Regions from separate parts of the Streptomyces sp. NPDC007896 genome, predicted to be linked through region 3. Evidence: riboswitches for the same ligand, from Rfam matches in the RefSeq annotation. Region 3 holds a riboswitch; each other region holds the start of a gene.
The links. Region 3 has a riboswitch for cobalamin ahead of ACFZDJ_RS00375 (cobalamin biosynthesis protein). Riboswitches for the same ligand answer to the same signal wherever they lie in the genome.
Positions count from the first base shown of each region.

Region 1: another riboswitch for cobalamin. It lies ahead of ACFZDJ_RS37110 (ABC transporter substrate-binding protein); the one in region 3 lies ahead of ACFZDJ_RS00375 (cobalamin biosynthesis protein).
Region 2: another riboswitch for cobalamin. It lies ahead of ACFZDJ_RS03460 (prenyltransferase/squalene oxidase repeat-containing protein); the one in region 3 lies ahead of ACFZDJ_RS00375 (cobalamin biosynthesis protein).
Region 4: another riboswitch for cobalamin. It lies ahead of metE (5-methyltetrahydropteroyltriglutamate--homocysteine S-methyltransferase); the one in region 3 lies ahead of ACFZDJ_RS00375 (cobalamin biosynthesis protein).

Region 1 is NZ_JBIBKX010000014.1:103,753-108,798, reverse strand. It holds gene ACFZDJ_RS37120 (ATP-binding cassette domain-containing protein) at 1-617, opposite strand, end outside; gene ACFZDJ_RS37115 (iron chelate uptake ABC transporter family permease subunit) at 614-1,624, opposite strand; gene ACFZDJ_RS37110 (ABC transporter substrate-binding protein) at 1,636-2,670, opposite strand; cobalamin riboswitch at 2,708-2,891, opposite strand; gene ACFZDJ_RS37105 (cytochrome P450) at 2,971-4,146, shown strand; gene ACFZDJ_RS37100 (acyltransferase family protein) at 4,147-5,046, opposite strand, start outside.
Region 2 is NZ_JBIBKX010000001.1:752,751-757,796, forward strand. It holds gene ACFZDJ_RS03455 (M48 family metalloprotease) at 1-795, opposite strand, end outside; cobalamin riboswitch at 1,032-1,161, shown strand; gene ACFZDJ_RS03460 (prenyltransferase/squalene oxidase repeat-containing protein) at 1,273-2,508, shown strand; gene ACFZDJ_RS03465 (SCO2322 family protein) at 2,505-3,206, shown strand; gene ACFZDJ_RS03470 (CbiQ family ECF transporter T component) at 3,222-4,337, shown strand; gene ACFZDJ_RS03475 (ATP-binding cassette domain-containing protein) at 4,334-5,046, shown strand, end outside.
Region 3 is NZ_JBIBKX010000001.1:69,123-74,168, reverse strand. It holds gene ACFZDJ_RS00380 (cobyric acid synthase) at 1-254, opposite strand, end outside; gene ACFZDJ_RS00375 (cobalamin biosynthesis protein) at 251-1,207, opposite strand; cobalamin riboswitch at 1,307-1,449, opposite strand; gene ACFZDJ_RS00370 (hypothetical protein) at 1,561-1,785, opposite strand; gene ACFZDJ_RS00365 (inorganic phosphate transporter) at 1,798-3,042, opposite strand; gene ACFZDJ_RS00360 (GH25 family lysozyme) at 3,255-4,007, opposite strand; gene ACFZDJ_RS00355 (class II aldolase/adducin family protein) at 4,204-4,929, shown strand.
Region 4 is NZ_JBIBKX010000003.1:335,867-340,912, forward strand. It holds gene metE (5-methyltetrahydropteroyltriglutamate--homocysteine S-methyltransferase) at 1-1,412, opposite strand, end outside; cobalamin riboswitch at 1,576-1,799, opposite strand; partial or broken gene ACFZDJ_RS12770 (3-hydroxyacyl-CoA dehydrogenase family protein) at 1,897-2,142, opposite strand; gene ACFZDJ_RS12775 (hypothetical protein) at 2,083-2,382, shown strand; gene rocD (ornithine--oxo-acid transaminase) at 2,530-3,780, opposite strand; gene ddaH (dimethylargininase) at 3,777-4,598, opposite strand; gene ACFZDJ_RS12790 (Lrp/AsnC family transcriptional regulator) at 4,722-5,046, opposite strand, start outside.

The sequences.
Region 1 (5,046 bases), on a different contig from region 3:
ACGATCCGCTCGCAGTACATGGCGGCGAGGTTGAGGTCGTGCAGGGCGACGACGCTGGTGACGCGGAGTTCCGCGATCAGGGCCAGCAGGTCGAGCTGGTGCTGGATGTCGAGGTGGTTGGTGGGTTCGTCGAGGAGGAGTTCGCGTGGTTCCTGGGCGAGCGCGCGGGCGATCTGGACGCGCTGGCGTTCGCCGCCCGAGAGCGTGTGCCAGGAGCGGTCGGCCTTGTCGGTCGGGTCCGTACGCTCCAGCGCGGTGCGAACGGCCCTCTCGTCGGCCGGAGTCGAGGGCGACCAGGCGCGCCGGTGAGGGATGCGGCCAAGACGTACGACGTCGAGCACGGTCAGGTCGACCTGGGTGTCGACCTGCTGTTCGACGACGGCGACGCGCCGGGCGACGGCCCGGCGGCCGAGGTCGCCGAGCGGATGCCCGTCGAGGGTGACGACGCCGGAGGCGGGAGTCAGGACACCGGCGAGCAGACGCAGCAGGGTGGACTTGCCGGAGCCGTTGGGGCCGAGCAGACCCGTGATGGATCCAGGAAGGGGCGTCAGGTCGACGCCGTCCAGGATCAGCCGCCCGGCGGCGGTGCGGGAGACACGGTCGGCACCGAGCGTCATCGGGTCACCCTTCGGGTGCGGTACAGGATCAGCACGAAGCCGGGCACGCCGATCAGCGAGGTGACCACACCCACCGGCACCTCCTGCGGGTCGAGTGCGGTACGGGTCACGGTGTCGGCCCAGACCAGGAAGACCGCCCCGGCGAGCGCGGTCACCGGCAGCAGCCGGGCGTGTCCGGGGCCCCCGAGCGCGCGTGCGGCGTGCGGCAGGACGAGGCCGACGAAGCCGATCGCGCCGGCCACGCTGACGAGTGCGGCGGTCAGCAGCGCCGTGACGCACAGGAGCACCAGCCGGGTACGGGCCACGGAGACACCGAGGGAGGCCGCGGCTTCCGGCCCGAACGCGAAGGCGTCGAGTGTGCGCGCGTGTCCGAGGCAGACCAGCAGGACGATCGCGAGGACGGCCGCGCACAGCCATACGTCGGTCCAGTCCGCTCCGCCGAGTGAGCCCAGCAGCCAGAACAGGACACCGCGGGTGGTCTCGGCGTCGGCCGCCGTCATCACCACGAGGGAGGTGAGTGCGGAGAACAGCTGCATGGCGGCGACCCCGGCGAGCACCACCCGATCGGTCGTGCCGCCGACGGTGTGGCTGAGCAGCAGCACCAGGGCGAAGGAGCACAGCGCGCCCACGAAGGCGCCCCCGGAGACGGACAGCACTCCACCGTCGGCGCCCAGCACCACGACCACGACGGCCCCGGTCGAGGCCCCGGAGGAGACGCCGAGGACGAAGGGGTCGGCGAGCGGGTTGCGCAGCAGGGACTGCATGACCGCCCCGCACACCGCGAGCCCGGCGCCGCAGACCGCGGCGAGCAGGGTGCGCGGGAGCCGCAGGTTCCACACGATGCCGTCGCGGATCGGGGTCAGTTCCGGAGCTCTGCCCCCGAGGTGGGAGGCCACCGCGGACCAGACCTCCCCGACGCCTATGTCCGCGGGGCCGATGGTGATGGCCACCGCCACGGACGCGACGAGCACGGCGAGCCCGGCCGCCGTACGCACCACGGCGGTCATGGCGGCGGTGGTCACCCGGCGAGCCCGTACTCGCGCAGCGCCGCGGCCACCTTCTCGACACCTTCGACCGTGCGGATGGTCGGGTTCATCGCCTGCCCGCTGAGCAGCACGTACCGTTTGTTCTTCACCGCGTCCATGTTCTTGGTGGCCGGATTGGTCTCCAGGAACTCGATCTTCTTCGCGGCGGTCTCGGCGGTCTGCGACCTGCGGGTGAGGTCACCGATCACCAGGACGTCGGGATCGCGGTCGGCGACGGTCTCCCAGTTGATCTGGGGCCATTCCTGCTTCGTGTCGGCGAAGACGTTCTTCGCGCCGAGGGCGTTGGTGATGATGCCGGGCGCACCGCAGCAGCCCGCCATGTACGGGGCCTCCTGGTTGGCGAACCAGTAGAGGACCGTGGTGTCGGACGCGTCGATCCCGTCGGTGGCCTTCGCCACCCGTGCCTTGAGGTCCGCGACGAGCTTGGCGCCGCGCTCCTCGACGCCGAAGACCTCGGCCAGGTCGCCCACTTCGCCGTAGACCGCATCCATGGTCAGCGGCTCGGTGCGCACTCCGTCGCCGTCACCGCTGTTGTCCTTGCCCTCGCAGTCGGCGGGGGACAGGTAGGTGGGCACGCCCAGTTCCTCGAACTTCTCGCGCGGAGCCACACCGCCCTTGGCCAGTGTGGAGGCGAAGGAGGCGGCGACGAAGTCGGGTTCGGCGTCGAGGACCTTCTCGAAGGAAGGGGCGTCGTCCGCGAGTCGGGGCACCTTCCCGTTGGCCTTCGCCAAGCCCTTCATGACCGGGTCGGTCCAGGTGGCGGTGCCCACCATGCGGTCGGCGAGGCCGAGGGACAGCATGATCTCGGTGGTGCCCTGGTTCAGGGACACGGCCCGCTTCGGCGCGGAGGCGATCGCCACCTTCCGGCCGCAGTTGTCGAGCGACACCGCACCGGTGGATTTCGGCGACTTGCTTCCGTCGGCGGACGAGCCGCCGCCACAAGCGGTCAGCAACAGGGCTCCGGACAGGAGCAGGGCACAGCGGCGGGCTGGGCGCGCAACGGGCACGTGACATCCTCTGGCGTCGAGGGCCCAGTCGCGGGGCCCGTTCGTACGGTCCGCCAGCAGGTCTTCGGACTCGGGATCGTCCGGACGAGGCGCCTTCCCGGACTCCGGTCACGTACGACCGCCGTCCAGTGGCTTCGTGTTGCCCCGCCCGTCACCCTTACCGCTGCGCGTCAGCTCCGGATTCACACCGGATTCCCTTGACTGGCCTCGGCAAATTATCACGCCCCCATCGGCCTCGCCTTCAGCACGATTGTTAGCCTTGGCTGTGATCCAATTCCCCGTGCCCGGCCAGGGCTTGCGATGAGCGCCGTCGGCTCCTTCCCGCTCGGTGCCGCGACCACGCTCGCCGAACTCGCCGCGGATCCGCATCCGCGACTGGCCCGGCTCCGTGCGCATGAGCCCGTTTCCTGGCTGCCCGAGCTGGACGGCTGGCTGGTGACCCGTCGCGATCTCGCGCTGAACGTGATGCGGGACCCCGTGACCTTCACCGTCGACGACCCCCGGTTCTCCACCGCGCAGGTCGTCGGCCCGAGCATGCTGTCCCTGGACGGAGACGAGCACGCCCGCCACCGGGAGCCCTTCTCCGCTCCCTTCCGCCCCAGGGAAGTACGCGACGGCTTCGCCTCGTTCATCGAGCGGGAGACCGACCGGCTCATCACCGCGCTGGAACCGGCGGGCGCCGTCGAACTGCGACGTGCCTTCGCCGGCCCGCTCGCCGTCGCCGTCGTGACCGAGGCGCTCGGGCTGGTCGGCACCACCGCGGACACGGTGCTCTCCTGGTACGACTCCATCGTGCGGTCGGTCTCGGACATCACCGCCGGACACGAGGCGGCACCCGCGGGCGCCGAGGCGTACGCGCGGCTACGGGCCGCTGTCGAAGCCACCGTCGCCGGCCGGGGCGCGACTTCGCTCCTGGGCGCCGCCGCCGAGCGGCTGGCGCTGCCAGAAGTGGCGTCCAACGCCGCGGTGCTGATGTTCGGAGGGATAGAGACCACCGAGGCGATGATCACCAACGCGCTGCTGCACCTGCTGCGACACCCCGGCCAACTCGCCCTTGTCCGCGATGACGTCGACCTGCTGGACGGCGCGATCGAGGAATCGCTGCGCCTCGAACCCGGAGCGGCGGTCGTGGACCGGTACGCCACCCGTGACACCGTCCTCGGCCAGGCAACGATCCGCCGGGGTGAACTGGTCACCGTCTCCCTGGCGGGCGCCAACCGCGACCCGGCCGTCTTCCCCGATCCCGATCGGTTCGACGTCCGCCGCGAGAACGCGCGTCTCCAGCTGGCCTTCGCACACGGCCCGCACTACTGCCTCGCCGCGCACCTCGCCCGACTGGAGACCCGTATCGCCCTTCAGCGCCTGCTCGAACGCCTCCCCGCCCTGCGCCTCGACCCGGCCCACCCGACCACTCCGCACGGGCTGGTCTTCCGTAAGCCGTCCACCCTGCATGTCCTGTGGGACGGCCCCGCCTGATCAGCGTGACACCAGGGTGCGTCGCAGGGATCTCATGAAGGGCCGCAGAAGCCATCGCCGGGCGGGTACCTCGACGTACTCGTGGAGGAGCCAGGCGAGTGCCAGGGACACCGCGAAGGCGGTGAGCGCACCGATCGGCGACGGCTTGAACAGGTGCTGCCCCGCGCGCAGCACGAGCAGGTGGACCATGTAGAAGGCGAAGGAGAGTTCACCCAGTCGGACGAGGGCCGGATGTCGCCACAAGCTGGGCAGGCCGCGTACGTCGGCGAGGGCGGCCGCGGGGATCAGACAGGTGAAACCGACCAAGGTGCAGGCGACGCAGGCGTACGATCCGCCGACCTGGGAGACCAGGAAGTAGCCGATGATCGTCAGGGCCACCGACGCCTCCAGGCCGGGGCCGCGCCAGCGGCCGAGGAGTACGAGGCGGGCCACGGCGACTCCGAGGACGAACTCCGGCAGCCGGGCGGCGGGGAAGGAGTACAGGGTGCGGCCGACACCCAGGTGCAGGTCCGCCCGGGTCAGGATGAGCACGGTCAGGACGCTCGCGCCGGCGAGCGCGGTCGCGGTGAGGGCCCCGGCGTACCGCAGCAACAGGGCGAACGCGGGGAAGGTCGCGTAGAAGAACGCCTCGCACGCGAGGGACCAGCTGACGGGGTCGAGTGTCTGCCACCACGGGTGCCACCAGGAGTGGACGAGAAGCAGATTCGCCGCGCTGCCAGCCGGCTTGCCCATGCCCATGACGAACACCGCGATACAGGCCGTGACCAGGTGGACGGGGTAGAGGCGGGCGAAGCGGCGGCGCCAGAAGGCCGTGGGGCGGTCGTCGGACCGGGCGGACCAGGCGAGGACGAAGCCAGAGAGCAGAAAGAAGAAGGAGACCCCGGTGGAGCCCGCCCCGAA
Region 2 (5,046 bases), 680 kb from region 3:
GGCGGCTTCGCTGGAACCGGCCCGGGCCGCGGCGGCGTCGGCCAGGTACTCGGCGCGCTGCTTCGCGCGCATCGTCAGCTGGTCGAGCAGCATCAGCAGGCCCTGGGCGGCTCCGTAGGGCAGCAGATAGAGCACGTTGAGCGCCATCTCGGGGACGGTGGGGTGAGAGATCGGGCGCATCAGGTAGCGCCATGTGGCGAGGGACTGGAGCGCGTTGGCGATGACCAGTCCCTGCCGGGTGTCCCCGTTGGCGTAGTGACCGAGTTCGTGTCCGAGCAGCGCGATCCGCTGTTGCGGGGTGGTGATCTCCCAGAGTCCGAGCCCGATGGTCAGCAGGCGACGTCGGCGCACTCCGTAGGTGGTCACGCTCGCGTTGACGTCGGTCGTCAGGGCGATGGCGTGGACCCCGGTCGTACCGACGACGGAGGCGATCTCGTCGACCAGGGCGAACAGCTGGGGCGCCTCGGCCCGGTGCAGCACGGGCGCGTCGTCCGGCAGCCGTCCGAAGCGGGGCCGAAGGAGCCAGGCCAGCAGCAGAAGGATCACTCCGACCACCGGCAGAGCGGTGCCCCAGCCGAGTATCACCAGCAGGATCCCCGTTCCGAGCAGGGCGATCGTGGCGCCGTGGATGGCCAGCGCGACGGCGTACGCCAGGACAGCGGCCGTATCGCGGCGCGGACGCGGATCGCCGTCGGCCGACACCTCGGCCAGCAGTGCCTCCCCGTGCTGTCGGGCCAGCGACCGCCGCAGTCCCTCCAGCCGCCCCGATCTCTCTTCCGGCTCGCCGGGATCCACATTCCATCCGCAGGCCGCACACCACGCCGTGAACCGCGGGTCGGTGCGCACCTCAGTGCTGCATTCCGGGCACGACTGAGCTTTCTCGTCCACAGTGCCGCGCATCTTCGTGTCCCCCCTGGACCCCGGTTCCCCCCAGGGACCGGCGAATGTCGACGTGTTCGAACAGAGCACATCGAGAGCGCAGCATAGGCCCGCGAGTCGGCGCTCGCAGCCACTCCTCAGGCGATTCCTACGGGCCGGTACAGTAAGCAGGTCGTCATCACACCCGTACGCGGAGAAGCCGGTGCAATTCCGGCGCTGACCCGCAACCGTGAGCCACCCACAAACGTGGCAAGCCGGATCGCCTCGTCCGGGACGTGACCGGCTCGTGCCACCGGCAGCCCGTCGGTGGCCGGCACCGTCGAGGGATACGGGGCCGGAGCCGCTCGGGGCCAAGCCTGCGCCCGGTGCTGCCCGGCTTCCGCAGGGAGAGTCATGATTGTTCGCCGCAGCGCCGCGGTACTGGCCGCCACCGTAGTGATCGGTACGGCCCTGGCCCCGGCCGCCGTGGCCGAAGGCGCCTCGCCTTCGCCTGCCCCGGCGATACCCTCCGGCCTCTACGGCACCACCGACCCCACCTACGACGGTGTCTGGCGGCAGTCCCTCGCGCTGCTCGCCCAGCACACCGTCGGTGTGAAGCCCGCGGCGAAGGCCGTCGACTGGCTGGCCGGGCAGCAGTGCGCGAACGGGGCGTTCGCGGCGTACCGCGCCGACGCGTCGGCGAAGTGCGACGCCAAGACGATGGTCGACACCAACAGCACCTCGGCGGCCGTGCAGGCCCTCGCCGCGCTCGGCGGCCACGGCGGCGAGACGGGCAAGGCCGTCGCATGGTTGGAGTCCGTACAGAACAAGGACGGCGGCTGGGGCTACACCGCGGGCGGCGCGAGCGACGCGAACTCCACGTCCGTGGTGATCGGGGCGCTGGCGGCGGTGGGCAAGAAGCCGAACGATGTCTCCAAGGGCGGCAAGTCGCCGTACGACGCACTCTCGAAGCTGTCGATCCCGTGCGGCGGGGCCGACGGGGGCGCGTTCGCCTACCAGCCGGACAAGAAGGGCAAGCTCGCGGCCAACGCGGACGCGACGGCGGCGGCCGTGGTCGGAGCCCTGGGCAAGGGCCTCGCCGGTGAGCCCCTGAAGCCCGTGGCCGACCCCCTCTCCTGCAAGGCCGCCACCAGCGCCGAACAGACGGCCCGGAACGGCGCCGCGTACCTCGTCAAGGCACTCGCCAAGGACCAGCACCTCACGTCGGTGATGCCCGGCGCCAAGAACCAGCCCGACTACGGCAACACGGCGGACGCGGTCGTCGCGCTCGCGACCGCCGGGCACGGCGACAAGGCGGCCGACGCGATGCGCTGGCTGGAGGCCCACTCCGCGCAGTGGGCCGAGCAGAGCGGACCCGCCGCGTACGCGCAGCTCGTCCTCGCCGCCGACGCGGCGACGTTCGACCCGCGCGACTTCGGCGGCCGGGACCTCGTCAAGCAGCTCAACGCCACCGGCCCCGCGCCCGCGTCCCTCCCGGCCGAGCCCACGGCCTCCGCGTCCGCCGCGGAAGCCGCGAAGAAGAAGGACGACAGCGGCGTCAGCGTCTGGTGGATCATCGGCGTCGGTCTCGTCGGCGGCATCGGCATCGGCTTCCTGATCAGCGCCCGGAACAAGAAGCAGCAGCCGTGAGCCGCCGTCGGACGTGCGCACTGGTCCTGTCCCTGCTCCTGCTCGTACTCGGCGGCGCGGGACAGGCCCAGGCCGTCGGCTACCGCTACTGGTCGTTCTGGGACCTGACCGGCGGGAAGTGGACGTACGCGACGCAGGGCCCGTCGACCGCGCGGCCGTCCGACGGCGACGTACAGGGCTTCCGATTCGCGGTGAGCGCGGACTCGCAGGACGCCTCCAAGCCGCGCGGCGACGCCGACTTCGCGTCCATCTGCGCGAAGACGCCCGCCCAGGCGGGCCACAAGCGGGTGGCCCTCGTCATCGACTCCGGCACGACCGCGGACGCCCCGGGCGGCGAGACGCCGCCCGCTCCGCGGACGGTCTGTGCCCGCGTCCCCGCCGACGCGACCACGGCCGAGGCGCTCGCGACGGTCGCCAAGCCCCTCCGGTACGACACCAACGCCCTCCTGTGCGCCATCGCGGGCTACCCCGGAACGGGCTGCGGCGACCAGGTCGCGACGTCACACACTGCGCCTTCCGCCACCTCGAAAGCCAACGCCAAGGACAACGCCAAGGACAACGCCAAGGACAACGCCAAGGCCGACGCCAAGTCCGAGCCGGACCGGCACGGCCCGTCGCTGGGCCTGCTCGCGGGAGTCGTCGCGGTCGCCGCGCTCGGCGGGGCGGCGGTCTGGCAGACCCGCCGCCGCCGGCCCTGAGTACGGCGACCGACGATGACACGCGCGCCGAAGGCACACCGTTCCAACGCCCTCCCCCCAGGAGCCTGGTGGATCTGGGCCCTGGGCCTGGGAACCGCCGCCTCCCGCACCACCAACCCCCTCCTGCTCGCCCTCCTCATAGCCGTGGCCGGCTATGTGGTGGCCGCCCGCCGGACCGACGCCCCCTGGGCCCGCTCCTACACCGCGTTCGTCAGACTCGGTATCGCCGTCCTCGGAATCCGGCTGGCGTTCGCTGTCTTCCTCGGCTCCCCCATCCCCGGCACCCACCTCCTCGTCACCCTCCCCGAACTCCCCCTCCCCCACTGGGCCCAGGGCATCCGTATCGGCGGCCGGGTCACCGCCGAGGGCCTGCTGTTCGCGCTGTACGACGGCCTGAAACTGGCCACGCTCCTCATCTGCGTCGGCGCGGCGAACGCCCTCGCGAACCCGGCACGGCTGCTGAAGTCACTCCCGGGCGCCCTGTACGAGGCGGGCGTCGCGGTGGTCGTCGCGCTGACGTTCGCGCCGAACCTGATCGCGGACGGCCGGCGACTGCGCGCCGCCCGCCGTCTGCGCGGCCGCCCCGACCGTGGGCTGCGCGGCCTGCTGCACGTCGGACTCCCGGTCCTGGAGGGCGCGTTGGAGCGTTCGGTCGCCCTCGCGGCGGCGATGGACGCCCGCGGCTACGGCCGCACCGCCGAGGTACCGCCCGCCGTCCGCCGTACGACCACCGCCTTGACGCTGGGCGGTCTGCTCGGCGTCTGCGCGGGCACGTACGGAGTGCTGACCGCCGAGGGCGGCACCTACGGCCTGCCCGTGCTGCTCGCCGGAGTGGCCGCGGCGCTCGGCGGGCTGTGGCTGGGCGGGCGCCGCTCGGTCCGTACGCGCTACTGCCCGGACGTGTGGGGCGTAAGGGCCTGGCTGGTGGCGGGCTCCGGAGTCGCGGTCGCCGCCGGACTGATCGTCTCCGCCACGTACGACGCCGCGGCCCTGAGCCCCGGCGTCCTCCCGCTGACCGCCCCGGCCCTGCCCCTCTGGCCCGCGGCGGCGATCATGCTCGGCCTGCTCCCCGCCTTCGTGGCCCCGACACCCCCCTCACGGGAACCCTCCACCCCCAAGGACCCCTCATGATCCGCTTCGAGGATGTCTCCGTGACGTACGACGGAGCCGTCGAACCCACCGTCCAGGGCGTGGACTTCGAGGTCCCGGAGGGTGAACTCGTGCTGCTCGTGGGGCCCTCCGGCGTCGGCAAGTCGACCGTGCTCGGCGCGGTCTCCGGTCTCGTGCCGCACTTCACGGGCGGCACCCTGCGGGGCCGGGTCACGGTCGCCGGACGGGACACCCGCACCCACAAGCCGCGCGAGCTCGCGGACGTGGTCGGCACGGTGGGCCAGGACCCGCTGTCGCACTTCGTGACGGACACGGTCGAGGACGAACTCGCCTACGGCATGGAGTCGTTGGGCCTCGCGCCGGCCGTGATGCGCCGACGCGTCGAGGAGACCCTGGACCTGCTGGGCCTGGCGGACCTCCGTGACCGCCCGATCGCCACGCTCTCCGGCGGCCAGCAGCAGCGCGTCGCCATCGGCTCGGTCCTGACCCCCCACCCGCGGGTCCTGGTCCTCGACGAGCCCACCTCGGCCCTGGACCCGGCCGCCGCCGAGGAGGTCCTCGCCGTCCTGCAACGCCTCGTCCACGACCTCGGCACGACCGTCCTCATGGCCGAACACCGCCTCGAACGCGTCATCCAGTACGCCGACCAGGTCGCCCTGCTCCCGTCCCCGGGCGCCGCGCCGCTCCTCGGCACCCCGTCCGAGATCATGACCGTGTCCCCGGTGTACCC
Region 3 (5,046 bases):
CGGTCGCTGCCCGGCTTGAGCAGCACGGGGTTCATGAGCGCGGTCGGCTCCACCCGGGCGGCCTGCGCCTGCATGGCCTGGGCGCGCCCGATCTCGGCGCCCTCGCGCGTCACGAACGAGTTCAGGGACATGTTCTGCGCCTTGAAGGGCGCGACCTTGACGCCGTGGCGCACCAGCCACCGGCAGATCCCGGCGGTCACGACGCTCTTGCCCGCGTCGGAGGTGGTTCCGGCGACGAGCAGCCCGCCGCTCATGACGTACGCCCCTTCCTGAGAAGCCTCTGTACGAGCAGCCGCCCGCCGGCACTCACGCCGAGGGCGAGCCAGCCGACACGCCGTGACAGCCGTACGGCCCGTTCGATGTCGTCGACCTGCACGGCGCGCCCGGCGCCGTTGAGTTCGGGCCGGTGCTCGACGCGGCCGCCGTAGGAGAGGGTGCCGCCCAGACGCACCCCGAGCGCCCCCGCGAACGAGGCCTCCACGGGCCCGGCGTTGGGGCTCGGATGCTTGACGGCGTCGGCGCGCCAGGCTCGCAGGGCCCCTCGGGGACTGTCACCCGCGAGGGCTGCGAGCACGGCGGTGAGACGAGCCCCCGGCCACCCGGCGACGTCGTCGAGCCGAGCCGAGGCCCACCCGTACCGCCGGTACCTGGGCGACCTGTGACCGACCATCGCGTCAAGGGTGTTGACGGCCCGAAAGCCCACGAGCCCCGGGACTCCGCCCACGGCCCCCCACACCAGGGCGCCCACCACGGCGTCGGAGGTGTTCTCGGCGACGGACTCGACGACGGCGCGCGCGATGCCGTCGGCGCCGAGGGCCTGGGGATCGCGCCCGCACAGATGCGGCAGCCGCTCCCGGGCCGTCTCGATCTCCCCGTCCGCGAGGGCGTCACCGATCGCCCGGGCCTCCCGCCCGAGCGTGGTGCCCCCGACGACGGCCCAGGTGGCGGCGGCCGTCAGCGCGAGGGACGCGGCACGTGAGGGGCGTGCGGCACGGGAAGCGACGGCGGCGAGTCCGGCGGCACCGCCCACACACACGGCGGTCTGCAGCGCGCCCCACCCGCGGTGGTCCCGCCACAGCACCCGCTCCACGGCGCCCGCGCTCCGCCCGAACGCGGCGACCGGATGCCCCCGGCGGGGATCGCCGAGCAGCAGGTCACCGAGGAGTCCGGCGGCGGCGCCGTACGCGAAGACGCGATCGGCACGCACGGGGTCAGCCGACCGTCAGGTCGGGTGGAACCGTCGCTCGCAGGGCACTTGGGCAGCCGCGCATGGCGTTATGTCCTCACTCAGGGTGTCCACGCCCTGGTTCGACGAGACCGGCGGGGAGAGTTCCTGGCTCCCGGGGAGTTCCTTCCCCGGTCACAGTGGCGGGACCGCGCCGGATTCACACCGGCTTCCTCTTCTGTCGCCGTACTTGGCTCCGGCAGTCCACCACGGGTTGGAAGACCCGTCAACTTGCTGTTGACCTGCGCGGGGAGAGTGTGCGAAGGCCCACATACAGGTGGGGTGCGGGACGGTGATCCGTCCCGCACCCCACGCGAAGTGGTGCCCGTTTTGCGCTACTTGCCGACGATCAGGAAGATGCCGTACGCCACCGCCGCGGCGCACGCCGCGAAGCAGACGTACGCGCCGGTGACCGCGAGGGTCGCGGAGCCGCCCTGGGCGGACGCGGACTCGCGCTTGGAGAGGCCGACGATGCCGAGGGTGAAGAGGCCGACAAGGCCGACGGTGGTCACGAGGCTGACTCCGAAGACGGAGCCGAGGGCTGCCCAGTCGATGTGCATGCTGTTCTGTCCTTACACCGTGGCCGGGCGGGTGGGCTCCGCGTCCGGGGACGGGATGGTGGTCTTCAGGTCGCCGGACAGGTCGCCGGTGACGGGGCCCGCGGGCGGCGGGGTGACGGCGGCGATCGCGGCGGTGACGACGCCCGCGGGCTCGGCGTCGACGTCGTTGACGTTGTCGACGGTGACCGGCTGGCGGCGGGAGAGCTTCCAGATGGTGCCGGCGCCGGCGACGAGCAGCGCGCCGGTGAGGACGATGCCCCAGGTGCCCTGCTTGGTCAGGAACTCGGCGGAGGCGCCGGCCAGACCGGCGGCCGGCAGGGTCAGGCCCCAGGCGACGAACATCCGGGTCGCGGTCGACCAGCGGACCACGCCGCCCTTGCGGCCGATGCCCGAGCCCATCACGGCGCCGGAGCAGACCTGGGTGGTGGAGAGGGAGAAGCCGATGTGCGAGGAGGCCAGGATGGCCGTCGCGGCGCTGGTCTGGGCGGCGAAGCCCTGCGGCGGCGCGAGGTCCGTGAGGCCCTTGCCCATGGTGCGGATGATGCGCCAGCCGCCCAGGTAGGTGCCGAGCGCGATGGCCGTACCGGCCGAGACGATGACCCACAGCGGGGGGTTCGAGCCCGGGGCGATGACGCCGCCGGTGACCAGCGCGAGGGTGATGATGCCCATCGTCTTCTGGGCGTCGTTCGTGCCGTGCGCCAGGGAGACCAGGCCGGCGGAGGCGATCTGGCCGGCGCGGTAGCCCTTGGCGGTCGCCTTCTCGTCGGCGCGGTTGCCGATCCGGTACGTCAGCCGGGTGGCCAGCATCGCGGCGAGTCCGGCCACGATGGGCGCGGCGACCGCGGGGATCAGCACCTTGGTGACGACGGTCGAGCCGTTCACCGACGACCAGCCGGCCGACATGACCGCGGCGCCGATCAGGCCGCCGAACAGTGCGTGGGAGGAACTGGAGGGCAGACCCAGAAGCCAGGTCAGCAGATTCCAGAGGATGGCGCCGACGAGCGCCGCGAAGATCACTTGGACGCGTATGCCCTCTTCGTTGATGATCCCGCCGGAGATCGTCTTGGCGACCTCCACGGAGAGGAACGCGCCGACCAGGTTCAGCACGGCGGACATGGCCACCGCCGTCTTGGGCTTCAGAGCGCCGGTCGAGATGGTGGTCGCCATCGCGTTGGCAGTGTCGTGGAAACCGTTCGTGAAATCGAACACGAGAGCGGTGACGATCACGATTCCGAGGAGGAGCGTGATGTGTTCCATTTACCCAGGCTTCTGTTTGGCGTCAGTGGCAGGTGGACCGTAGGCAACCTGAGTGAACGGAAGATGAACTGGGGCGGGCGCTGGGGTGTCTCAAACGGTGGACCGCCCCTCCGCTTGTGATGACCAGTGTGCGGGAGTGGCGGCCCGATGACTTACCAGATGTTCGAACGGAGGCGGAATTTCGGGTTCCGGCGGGGGGTGTTCGAGGGCTTCTAGCCGGTGGCGAACTGCTTGAGCCGGGTCATGGATCCGTTGAAGAGATTCTGGTCACCCGGGAGCGTGCCGCTGTTGTCGTACTGCCAGAACGTCCACGTCGACCAGCCGGCCGGCAACGCGCCCGTGTCCGCGGAGTCGTAGCGGGCGAGCCACAGGGCGTGGTTCTCGGCGAAGGCGCCGCTGCCGCCGGTGCAGGTGTTCCACCAGTGGGTGGTCGTGTAGATGACCGGACGGCGGCCGGTCTCCCGTTCGAGTTCGTCGCTGAACGCCTGGATCCAGCTCACGATCCTGGCCTTGCTCAGGCCGTAGCACTTGTGCTTCTTGTCGTACGGGTTGTACTCCATGTCGAGTGCGGGCGGCAGTGTCCAGCCGTCCGCGCGCCAGGCACCGCCGTTGCGAACGAAGTACGCGGCCTGGGTGGCGCCGGACGACTTGTCCGGCACCGCGAAGTGGTAGGCGCCGCGCAGGATCCCCGCGTCGCGCGCCCCGTCGTACTGCCGGGCGAAGTACGGATTGCGGTACGTGTGGGACTCGGTCGCCTTCACATAGACGAACCGGGCGCCCTTCGCCTTCGCGCTCTGCCAGTCGACGTTCTTCTGGTGCGAGGAGACGTCGTGGCCCTTGGGTTTGGCCGCCGCGGCGACTTGGGCCCCGGCGAGGACGGTCCCCGCGGCGGTGAGCGCCGCCACGGCGGCCGCCGCCGCGAGGACGCGGGCACGACGAAGGAGTGGTTTGTGGTCACGAGCCATGTTTCCCCCCGGAATGGCGACGTGCGTGACAAATCCTCCAGAGGCTATTGGAAGATCGTTGAAAGCCCGTCGATCGCCAGCCAATCACCCCAGCAGGGTGATATGTCCCGCTATGCAGCCTTACGGACGCTTGTCTTCCGCCCTAAAGTGCCCTCGCCGACAGCGGGTTGACGTCCCTGCCTGGCAGGATCACCGCATGGCTGAGCAGCGGCGGGACGCACGGGAAGTGCGGGACGTGGGGGAGAGCGCGCCGGGCGCGCGCGAGCGGGAAGTGGCGGCCGCGTGGGACGAGCTCGTCGCGACGGCCCGCCGGACGGTGGCCGACGGTCTGGTCGTCGGTACGTCGGGCAACCTCTCCGTCCGGGTCGGCGACACGGTCCTGGTCACACCGACGGGAGTGCCCTACGACCGGCTGAGGCCCGAAGACGCCGTCGGTGTGGACCTCGAGGGCCGGCAGGTCCTCGGTTCGCTCGCTGCGACGAGCGAACTGCCGATGCACCTCGCGATCCACCGCGCCACGGACGCGCGGGCCGTCGTCCACACCCACGCCGCGCACGCGACGGCCGTCTCGGCCCTCGTCCCCGAGCTCCCCCTGATCCACTACATGGCGGGCGCCCTCGGCGGACCGGTCCGAGTTGCCCCCTATGCGACCTATGGCACCCCGGAGTTGGCCGAGAACATGCTCCAGGCCCTCACCGGCCGAACGGCCTGCCTCCTCCAGAACCACGGCACCATCGCCTACGGGGCCTCGCTGTCCCAGGCGTTCGACCGCACCGCCCAACTGGAATGGATGTCCCGCGTCTGGCTCCTGGCGTCGTCCGTGCCCGGCCTGTCCCCGACGCTGCTCTCGCCGGAACAGGTGGCCGAGGCAGGGGAGCGGCTGGGGCGCTACGGGCAGAGCGGCGGGGCCGGTCCCCGCTGATCCGGCGCGGTGCGGCGACCCGGTGGTGCGGGTTGTACCGACCTGGTGGTGCCGGTGCGCGCGCCGCGCCGGAGAACGAGCCCGCGCACCCCAGGGCGGGAGCCCACCGCCCGCTCC
Region 4 (5,046 bases), on a different contig from region 3:
CCGGCGCTGTCGATCCGTCCCGCGCGCACGTTGGCCCGCGCGGTGCGCAGTTCGGTGGTCTGGGGGAAGGAGCCGATGGTGGTGGTCGGCAGCAGGGGCAGACGCAGGTGGGCGCGCTGGGCGGCGGCCCGTTCGGGGTAGGGCTGGGCGCGGCGGGCGTCGGTGTCCGTGACGGCGGTGGTGCGGGCGCGTACCGCCGGGTCGTGGGTGAGCGCCGAGCCGGCGCGGGAGGCCAGGTCGGCCCGGTTGGCGGCGAGTTCGGCCGCGATGGTGTCGGTGCCGCCCCCGAGGCCCTTGGCGAGGGTGACGATCTCGGCGGTCTTCTGGCGGGCGAACGCGAGCCAGCGCAGGATCTGCGGCTCGATGGCGCGTTCGGCGGTGGCGTCGAGCGGGACGTGCAGCAGCGAGCAGGAGGCGGCCACGTCGACCCGGTCGGCGAGTCCGAGCAGGGTGCCGAGGGTGGTGAGGGACTTCTCCAGGTCGTCGACCCAGATGTTGCGCCCGTTGACGACACCGGCGACCAGGCGCTTGCCGGGCAGGCCGCCCACGGCGGCGAGCGCGTCCAGGTTGGCGGCAGCGGCCTCGGTGAAATCGAGCGCCAGACCCTCCACCGGAGCCTTGGCGAGCACGGGCAGCGCGTCACCGAGCCGGTCGAAGTACGAGGCGGCCAACAGCTTCGGTCGCTCGGCGAGCCCTCCCAGGTCGCGGTAGGCGCGTGCGGCGGCGTTCAGCTCGGCGGGCGTACGGTCCTGGACCAGGGCCGGTTCGTCGAGCTGCACCCACTCGGCGCCGGCCGTGCGCAGGTCGGCGAGGACTTCGGCGTACACGGGCAGCAGCCGGTCGAGGAGCGTCAGCGGGTCGAAGTCCGCGGCGACGCCCGGCGCGGGCTTGGCGAGCAGCAGGTAGGTGACGGGGCCGACGAGAACGGGGCGGGCGGTGAGGCCGAGGGCGAGGGCCTGGCCCAACTCGGCGACCTGCTTGGTGGAGTCGGCCGTGAAGACGGTGTCCGGACCCAACTCGGGCACCAGGTAGTGGTAGTTGGTGTCGAACCACTTCGTCATCTCCAGCGGTGCCGCGTCCTGGGTGCCGCGCGCCATCGCGAAGTAGCCGTCCAGCGCGTCGGCCTCGACGGCGGCGCGATGGCGTTCGGGGATCGCGCCGACCATGACGCTGGTGTCCAGGACGTGGTCGTAGTACGAGAAGTCGCCGGTGGGTACCTCGTGGATGCCGGTCTCGGCCAGCTGCCGCCAGTTGGTGCGGCGCAGTTCGGTGGCGGTGGCCCGGAGGGCATCGGCGTCGACGCGGCCCTTCCAGTAGCCCTCGATCGCCTTCTTCAGCTCCCGGTTCTGTCCCTGGCGGGGGTAGCCGTACACGGTGGCCCGTGCTGCCGCGGCTGCGGACTTCGCTGTCACGGAAATCTCCTTCGCGAGATATCTCCCTGGGATCCCGGGACGGGACGAGGGCGCGAAGGGGTGACGAACCGGACGGAAACGACCTCACGCGGCACAGCGCGGTCGTCCGCCCGATATGTACGCCGACCCGCCCACGAGGTCACCGGGATGTCCGCGCACGAGGGGTCGGGCGCGGGCAACGGGCAGGTCTTCGGACTCGCGGGCACGTCCTCCGTACGGAGGACACCTAATAGCCGTCGCTTCCCAGGTCCTGTTCACCGGACCCAGTGCGTATGACGGCGGTCGTTCCCACTCACCGCTGCGGGGCAGTCCCGGATTCCCACCGGGTTCCCTCTTGCGACGCATCCCGCCTGGCGGACGGGGCGAACCAGTTGCACAGACCAGCCTATGGGGCGCTCACCCGGCGCGGCGGATCAGGTCCGGCATTCGGACGGTGAGCTGGGACACGCGGTCAGGGCCCCTCGGCCCGGTCGCGCCAGGATGCTCACTCCTGGCCGTACACGTGGAAACCGCGGCCGGTCTTGCGGCCCAGCAGCCCTGCCTCCACCATCCGCTGGAGCAGCGGGGGCGGCGCGTAGAGGGGTTCCTTGAACTCGTCGTACAGGGACTCCGCGATCGAGGCGACGGTGTCAAGGCCGATCAGGTCGGCCGGCTTCAGCGGGCCCATGGGGTGGACGCAGCCCAGTTCCCTACCCGTGTCGAACTCGCCGCCGAACTCGGCGACCCGAACGAACTGCGCCGCCTCGCGGACGCGGACAACCCCACCGCAACCGTCGAGCTCATCCAACTCGCCGCAGAGCAAGGCGACCTCGAAGAACTGCGCCGCCTATCGGGCAGCGGCAATGTCACGGCCACCGACCAGCTGATCGAACTCGCCACGGAGCAGGACAACATGGACGAGCTGCGACGCCTCGCCGAGCAGGGCAACACGACCGCGGCCGAGCAACTCGCAGAGCCCGCCGCCGAGTGATCGCCTGTCTGCACTCCTCAACAGGTCGATGGCAGAGCGGCGCGGGCGCCTGCCCCGGTGTTCCGGGGCAGGCGCCCGTCGGTGGTGCGGCCGGGCGAGGGGAGCGCGGCGTGCCCACCAAGGCGTCGGCGGCTGCCGGCGCCGGTGTCAGACCCCCTGTGTCAGCACCTTCTCCAAGGCGCCCAGGGCGGACTGGAGTTCCTCGCCGGTGATGGTCAGCGGCGGGGCCAGTCGGATCGTCGATCCGTGGGTGTCCTTGACCAGAACTCCCTCGCGCATCAGGCCCTCGCTGATCTCGCGCCCGGTGCCGATGGCCGGGTCGATGTCGACGCCCGCCCACAGCCCCCGAGAGCGGAAGCCCTCCACGCCCCGGCCCACGAGCGCCGTCAGACCGCCCCGCAGGACCACGCCCAACTCGGCCGCCCTGCTCTGGTATTCGCCGGTCTCCAGGAGTCCGACGACCGCGGAGCCGACCGCCGCGGCCAGCGGATTGCCGCCGAAGGTCGAGCCGTGCTCACCGGGCCGCAGCACCCCGAGCACGTCCCGGCGGCCGACCACCGCCGACACCGGCACGATGCCGCCGCCGAGCGCCTTGCCCAGGAGGAGCAGGTCGGGGACGACCTCCTCGTGTTCCACGGCGAGCGTGGTGCCCGTGCGGCCCAGGCCCGACTGGATCTCGTCCGCGATGAACAGACAGCCGGCGCGCCGGGTCAGCTCGCGGACACCGGTCAGGTAACCGTCGTCCGGGATGACGACGCCTGCCTCGCCCTGGATGGGCTCGATCAGCACGGCCGCGGTCGTCTCGTCGACGGCCGCTTCCAGCGCGGCGAGGTCGTTGTACGGGACGACACGGAAGCCAGGGGTGAAGGGGCCGAATCCGGCGCGGGCCGTCTCGTCCGTCGAGAAGCTCACGATCGTCGTCGTACGGCCGTGGAAGTTGTCCGCGGCCACCACGATCGTCGCCCGGTCCGGTGCGACGCCCTTCACCTCGTACGCCCACTTGCGGGCCACCTTGATGGCGCTCTCCACCGCCTCCGCGCCCGTGTTCATGGGCAGGACCATGTCCTGGCCGGTCAACTCGGCCAGCGACTCGGCGAACTGGGCCAGCCGGTCGTTGTGGAAGGCGCGCGAGGTGAGCGTCAGCCGGTCCAGCTGACGGTGGGCCGCGTCGATCAGCACCGGGTTGCGGTGGCCGAAGTTGAGGGCCGAGTAGCCCGCCAGCATGTCGAGGTAGCGGCGCCCCTCGACGTCCTCGACCCAGGTGCCCTCGGCGTGGGCGACGACCACGGGAAGCGGGTGGTAGTTGTGCGCGAGGACGGGCTCCTCGGCGCGGATCAGGTCGGCGGAGGAGCGCGGACCGGCGGCGGAGGACGCGAGCGTACGGGCGGGAGCGGTCATGAGCGGATCTCCTGGGTGCAGCACTTGATGCCACCGCCGGCCTTGTGGAACTCGGAGAGGTCGACGGGGACGGGGACGTAGCCGTGGCGGGCGAGCCGGTCGGCGAGGGCCTCGGCGCGCGGCGCGATGAACACGTGGCGGCCGTCGGAGACGGAGTTCAGGCCGAAGGTGAACGCGTCCTCACGGGTCGCGAGCACCGCGTCCGGGAAGAGCCGGGTCAAGACCTCGCGACTGCCGGGCGAGAACGCCTCCGGGTAGTACGCGATGTTCGCCTCGGGCCCGTCGTCCAGGACGAAGAGTGCCGTGTCCAGATGGTAGAAGCGCGGGTCCACCAGTTGGAGGCTGACCACCGGGACGCCGAAGAACTCCTGCACCTCGCGGTGCGCCTCGGGGGTCGTCCGGAATCCGGTGCCGGCCAGTACGTACCGGCCCACCGGGACGAGGTCGCCCTCGCCCTCGCAGACGGATTCGGGACGGTAGACATCGAAACCGGCCGCCTTGAACCAGGTCTCGTACGCGGTGGACTCGGGGCGGCGCTGCGGCGCGTGGAAGTACGAGCCGAAGACCCGGCCCGCCAGGACGAGCGCGGAGTTCGCCGCGAACACCATGTCCGGGAGATCCGCCACGGGCTCCACGGTGTCCACGGTGTGGCCGTGGGCCCGGTAGGCGCTGATCAGCGCCGCCCACTGGTCACGGGCCAGATCGACGTCCACTTGGGCGTCGGGACGCATCCAGGGATTGATCGCGTACTGCACGGCGAAGTGTCTGGGTTCACAGACGAGAAAGCGCCGAGGGCGCGGCACACGGCTGTCGGGCACAGAGAGGTACCTCCGCTTCCTGCGGTGTCGACTGGGGGTGCCTCCAAGGTAGGAAACGGGGGATACGGGCGACAAGAGACGAGAGCTGCGTGTGTGCGCAGCATCGCTGCGTAATCACTCAGGTCAACGCAGGTTTGATGCGTCCAGCGCATCCTGTGGGGCCGCGTGGGTGGCGCCCGCCTCCGGGGCCTCCGGCAGCAGATGCGACAGCACCATGTAGCTGATCGTCTTCCGGATGAAGGGCTCGGTGCGGATCCGCTCCAGCACCTCCTCGAAATGGTCCACATCCGTGGCCCGCACATGGAGCAGCGCGTCCGCGCCGCCTGTCACCGTCATGGCCGCGGTGATCTCCGGATGGTTGCGGACCACCTCCGCGAGCCGCCGGGGTGGCGCCGCGCCCTCGCAGTACACCTCGACGTACGCCTCCGTGCGCCAGCCGAGCGCCGTC